2 linked regions of the Megalodesulfovibrio gigas DSM 1382 = ATCC 19364 genome follow. The protein of the gene in region 1 interacts with the protein of each later gene in a pairwise test. Links are inferred from orthologs where the notes say so. Each region holds a gene or a part of one and is shown in the gene's direction. Other genes may lie near its edges.

Evidence for each region. Proteins that work in one complex are often made in the same cells at the same time.
Region 2: the proteins of DGI_RS01950 (region 1) and def interact in binary tests that used the Escherichia coli proteins (3 or more experiments, as listed by UniProt). The link is inferred for Megalodesulfovibrio gigas DSM 1382 = ATCC 19364 from one-to-one orthologs.

Annotation. Positions count from the first base shown.
Region 1 is NC_022444.1:442,599-445,611, reverse strand. What follows is about bases 5-2,945. They hold DGI_RS01950 (aspartate-semialdehyde dehydrogenase), read left to right. Parts: upstream 5-919; coding sequence 920-1,972; downstream 1,973-2,945. Other genes in these bases: DGI_RS01945 (aminotransferase class IV), read left to right, coding at 2,122-2,945; DGI_RS01955 (bacteriohemerythrin), read left to right, coding at 433-849; DGI_RS01960 (SPOR domain-containing protein), read right to left, coding at 5-183. Outside these bases: more of DGI_RS01960, read right to left, coding at 1-4; more of DGI_RS01945, read left to right, coding at 2,946-3,013.
Region 2 is NC_022444.1:928,605-931,527, forward strand. The notes cover bases 1-2,851. They hold def (peptide deformylase), read left to right. Parts: upstream 1-1,080; coding sequence 1,081-1,623; downstream 1,624-2,851. Other genes in these bases: aspS (aspartate--tRNA ligase), read left to right, coding at 1-887; fmt (methionyl-tRNA formyltransferase), read left to right, coding at 1,642-2,637; DGI_RS04070 (DUF116 domain-containing protein), read left to right, coding at 2,712-2,851. Also shown: more of DGI_RS04070, read left to right, coding at 2,852-2,923. UniProt on the Escherichia coli protein: Removes the formyl group from the N-terminal Met of newly synthesized proteins. Requires at least a dipeptide for an efficient rate of reaction. N-terminal L-methionine is a prerequisite for activity but the enzyme has broad specificity at other positions.

The DNA of each region.
Region 1 (3,013 bases):
GAAAAGGTAGGGATTGAGGCCGCGTTTGCGCAGGGTGTCCGCCAGCACGCGGGCCGGTTGTTCATGGTCGAACCGTTCGGCCATGATGGCGAACTGCGCGCCTTGCGGGGCCGCTGCGGCGGGGCAGGGCCGCCATGCCCACGCGAGGACGGCGAGGCAGCCGAGGCCAAGGGCACATGCCAAGCCACCCCGCGCCATCCGGACGATGTGAAATCCCTGCGTGCGCATTAATCCACCCCCCGACCCGGGTACATCCTGAATGACGACACTGGGGGATTGTTAAAAAAAGACTAGAAAATAGCAAGCTTTTTGCCGGCGCAGCACAACAAAAACTGCAGTTTGTCAAATCCCCTGCTGTTGGTGTACGGTGCCGCCACCCCGGGAGGCGCATTCTGCCTGCCGCCATGCCCGCGCTTCCCTCACGGAGAGCATATGCACCCCATCGATTGGAACGAGTCCCTTCATATTGGCGTTGCCACCATCGACGAACAGCACGGCCGCCTCACGGACACCATCAATGCCCTGCTGCTGGCCTACATGCAAGGACAGGAGCGGGAGGTGCTTGCCGGCATCATCAACGAACTGCACGACTATGCCCACACGCATTTCGCCACGGAAGAATCCTTGATGCGGCGGTTTGATGGGCAATACAGTGAGCTGACCATCCATCTGCAGCAGCACACCATGTTTTTTACCAGGATTGTGGATTTCCTGCTGGAATACGTCGGCGATCCTCAGGGTGAACTCACGCCCGAGGTGCTGGACTTCCTGACCGACTGGTGGAAAACTCACGTGACCGGCATTGACGCCCGGTTTGGAAAATTTTTGAATCAGCAAGGCATTCAATAACGACTTCCTTGTCATTTCGACCGGGGCGGCGCCGTCCCGGTCGCAACCGCCTCTCAAGGAGCACACAGGCATGGGCGCACAGCAATTCGTCGTGGCCGTGGCCGGCGCCACGGGCGCCGTTGGCAGAGAAATGCTCAAGATTCTGGAAGAGCGCGACTTCCCCGCATCCAAGGTCATCGCCTTGGCGTCCTCCCGGTCCGCGGGCAGCACCGTGCCGTTCAAAAACACGGAACTCCTGGTGGAAGAGCTCACCGAAGCCTCCTTCCAGGGAGTGGATATCGCCCTGTTCTCCGCCGGCGGGAGCACGTCCGAAAAATTTGCGCCGTATGCCGCCGCCGCTGGCTGCGTGGTGGTGGATAACTCCAGCGCCTGGCGCATGGACGACCGTTGCCCCCTGGTGGTGCCGGAAGTGAATCCGGACGACCTGGACTGGCACAACGGCATCATCGCCAATCCCAACTGCTCCACCATCCAGATGGTGGTGGCCCTCAAGCCCCTGCACGATGCCGCCACCATCACCCGCGTGGTGGTCTCCACGTATCAGGCTGTGTCCGGCACCGGGCAGAAGGCCATTGAGGAACTGGAGCGCCAGGTGCGCGGTCTGATGGGCGGCCAGGAGGTGGAGAACAAGGTCTACCCGCACCGCATCGCCTTCAACGTCCTGCCGCAGATCGACGTCTTCCTGGAGAATGAATACACCAAGGAAGAAATGAAAATGGTGCACGAAACCAAGAAGATCATGGGGGATGACTCCATCCGCGTCACTGCCACGGCTGTGCGCGTGCCGGTCTTCTTCGGCCATTCGGAATCCGTGAACATCGAAACGGCAAAGAAGCTCACCGCCAAGGAAGCCCGGGCTGTGCTCGCCCAGGCCCCCGGCGTGCGCGTGCTGGACAACCCTGGCGAGAAGATCTACCCCATGCCCATCAATGCCGGCGGCATGGACGACACCTACGTGGGCCGCATCCGCGAGGACGACACCATCGAAAACGGCCTCAATCTTTGGGTGGTGGCGGACAACCTGCGCAAGGGCGCGGCCCTGAACGCCGTGCAGATCGCCGAAACCCTGGCCGCCCGCGGCCTGGTGCGCGTGCAGGACAGGAACGTGTTCGAAACGAAGTAATCCGGGCGCGTCGAGCTGCTCCCCAACACGGGAAACAGCCCCGGCCCGCCTTGCTTGCTGCAATCAAACCCTAGTTTGAGATGGAAAGACGCGAGGGGAACACATCAACACGATGCCCCTCGCTTTTTCCGTTCTCGCGGAGATGTCTCATGGACGTGCTCGACAGTCAGGCGTTTCTGGAACGATTGGTCGGCCAGCCCAGGCCCGGCAGCCAGAACTATCTGGCCTGCTACAACCACCAGGTTCGCGCCTGCACCACGGATCCGGCCCTCATGCTCCTGCCCCTGGACGATCACCTTGTCCACCGGGGCGACGGGCTCTTTGAAACCCTCAAGTGGGAAGACGGCCGGCTCTATCAGCTGGAGCCCCACGTGGGCCGGCTCTCCCGCGGTGCGGCGGCCATCCACCTGAATCCGCCCTGCCCGTGGGAGGAAATCGCCTCCCTGACCGTGGAAACCGCCCGTCTGGCCAATCGGCCCCATGGCTACGTGCGCATTCTGCTGGGCCGCGGCGTGGGCGGCTTTGGCATCGACATGGCCGAATGTCCCGTCGCCTCCCTGTTCATCATCACCTATGCGTACACGCCCAAGCCCGAGAGCTTCTACGACAAGGGCGTCACCGCGGCCAAGGTCTCCACGCCGGCCAAGCAGGGCTGGTTTGCGCGCATCAAGTCCACGGACTACCTGCCCAACGCCCTGATGAAGCGCGAGGCCAAGGCCCTGGGCGCGGATTTTGCCATCTGTTTTGATGAACACGGCTACCTGGCCGAGGGCGCCACCGAGAACATCTGCATGGTGGACCGGCACGGCAAGCTGGTGATTCCCGAGTTTGACCGTGCCCTGGCCGGCACCACGGTGGTGCGTGCCGTGGAGCTCATCAGCAACGAGGTTCCGGTGCTCCGCCGGCCCGTGCACGAGGATGAGCTGCTGGAGGCCAGGGAGCTGCTGGTGGTGGGCACCACCTGGGACGCCATCGGCATTGTGCGCTACAACGACAAGCCCGTGCACGACGTGCGGCCCGGCCCGATCACCCGCCGCATGC
Region 2 (2,923 bases), 490 kb from region 1 along the record:
TGCGCTTCGACCTGCCCCTGACCGACGTGACCCACGTGGTGCGCGGCTCGCAATTCAAGGTCTTTGCCCAGGCCGCCCTGGTGAAGGGCCTGCGCGTGCCCGGCGGCGAGTCCATGACCCGCAAGGAAATCGACGACCTGACGGAATTCGTCAAGATCTACGGCGCCAAGGGCTTGGCCTGGATCAAGGTGCGGGAAAACGAATGGCAGTCGCCCTTTGCCAAGTTCCTGTCCGACGAGGAACGCGCCGGCCTGCAGGCCGCCCTGAACATGCAGGTGGGCGACCTGGTGTTCTTCCAGGCCGGGGATGCGGACATGGTCAACACCGCCCTGGGCCAGCTGCGCAATCGCCTGGGCGAGATGCTCGGACTCATCGATCCGGACGCCTTCGCCTTCACCTGGGTCACGGACTTCCCGCTGTTTGAATTCGATCCCGAAGAAAAGCGCTGGGTGGCCCGGCACCATCCCTTCACCTCGGTGCAGGATGCCTTTGCCTCCACCATGGCTGCGGACCCTGGCACGGCCAAGGCCCGCGCCTATGACATGGTGCTCAACGGCTACGAGATCGGCGGCGGCTCCATCCGCAACCACACCCGGCCCATGCAGGAAGCCATGTTCACGGCCCTGGGCTTCAGCCAGGAGCAGGCCGAGGAGGAATTCGGCTTCCTGCTGGAGGCCCTGGACCACGGCGCGCCCCCGCACGGCGGCATCGCCTTCGGCTTCGACCGCATTGTCATGCTCCTGTGCAAGGCCACGTCCATCCGCGACGTCATCGCCTTCCCCAAGACGCAGAAAGGCTCCTGCCCCATGACCGAGGCCCCCTCCGCCGTCTCTGCCCGCCAGTTGCGGGATCTGGGGCTCAAACTGCGCGAAAGCGCCAAGGCCTAGCGCTCGTTGTTTTTGAAAAGAACTCTCGGGGGAAAACCTTTCTAAAGAAAGNGTTTTGGAGGGGGAGAGCGCGAGAGGGGGAGAACCTTTTTCCAAAAGGGTTCCGCTCTCGCAATATCCTCTTTCAAACGTAATTTGCCCTCGTCTCTGTTGCGGGTTGCCTCCTTTTGGAAGCGTGGTTACTGTGAACGACATGGACATTGAACAGACCCTGGAACGTCCCCTCGACGGCAAGATCCTTCCCCTGTGCACTTGGCCGGATCCCGTGCTGGGCGGGGAATGCACTGCCGTGCGGGCCGTGACCGACGAAATCATGGATCTGGCGCGGAACATGGCCGCCACCATGTACGCCAGCCAGGGCATTGGATTGGCCGCGCCGCAGATCGGGCAGCCCCTGCGCATGATCGTGGTGGACGTGACCGGGCCGGACAAGCGCGAGCAGCTCATCACCCTGCTCAACCCGGTCATCGAACACGCCGAGGGCTGCATCGACAGCGACGAAGGCTGCCTCTCCCTGCCGCAGTTCCGGGCCAATGTGGAACGCGCCGAAGTCGTGCGTGTCCGCGGGCAGGATCTGGAAGGCAATGAGGTGGTCATCGAGGCGGAAGGGCTCCTGGCCGTGTGCCTGCAGCATGAAATCGATCATTTGCGGGGCGTGCTGCTCATCGACAAGGTGGGCCGGCTCAAACGCAGCATGTATGAACGCAAGATCGCCAAACGCGTCAAACGCGCGTAGCGAGTGCAAGGAACGCCGATGCGCATCATCTTCATGGGCACGCCCGGCTTTGCGGCCACGGTGCTGGAGTCCATCCTGTCCTGGCCCCAGGGCGAGGTGGTGGGCGTGTTCACCCAACCGGACCGCCCCGCCGGCCGCGGCGGCAAGATGCGCCCGCCCGAGGTCAAGCAGCTGGCCCTGGCCCGCGGCCTGCCCGTGTTCCAGCCCCTGACCCTCAAGGGCGAAGAACACCTGCGTCTGGTGACGGACCTGGCCCCGGACGTGGCCGTGGTGGCTGCCTACGGGCTCATCCTGCCCCGGGCCGTGCTGGATGCCCCGCGGTACGGCTGCCTGAACGTCCACGCCTCGCTCCTGCCCAAATACCGCGGCGCCGCACCCATCCAGCGGGCCATCCTGGACGGCGAACTGGCCACCGGCATCACCATCATGCAGATGGATGCCGGGCTGGACACCGGCGACATCTGCCTGCAGCAGACGCTCATCATCGGCTATCAGGACACCGCGGCCATCATCCATGACGAACTGGCCGCCATGGGCGGCGCGCTGCTGGTGAAAGCCCTGGAGCGCCTGGAGCCGGGCACCCTGCCGCGCATCCCCCAGAACAGCGACCGCGCCACCTACGCCGCCAAGCTGCGCAAGGAAGAGGGCGAAATTTTCTGGAACCAGCCGGCCATGGCCGTGCATAACCGCATCCGGGCCATGCATCCCTGGCCAGGGGCGTACACATTCTGGAAGCCGGCCGGCGCTGCCGAATCCATCCGCCTGTCCCTGTCTCCCGGTCTGGTGGGCGAGCCCTTGACGCAGCCTGTGCCCCCCGGCACGGTGCTGGGCCTTACCGACGACCAGCTGGCCGTGGCCTGCGCAGACAAGGCCTACCTGCTGCCCAGCCTGTGCCCGGCCGGCCGCTGCTCCATGGACGCCCGCGCCTTTATCAATGGCTACCTCTCCCGCGCCGCCGGCGAGGCCGTGGTGCTTGGCGAAGCCGAAGGGTCAGGCGAAGCTGTCGATTCCTGATTTCCCGGTTTTCTTCCCTCTCTTTTTGCGCTATGCGGGGAAGCATCGGCGTCCCAACCCCTTGCAGACGGCTCATGCACCCCATGAAACACTTTGCGGCAGACGACACCGCCGCCCGGAAGCGACTGTTTCTCGGGCTCATCACCGCCACCAGCCTGCTGATGACCGGCGGGCTGGCCCTGTTGTGGATCGTCCCGTCCATCGGCCTGGCCAACATCCATTTCGCACTGCCGTATGTGGCCGGCACGGTCACGGTGGCGTTGATAGTCATCGTGCTCTGGGCCTG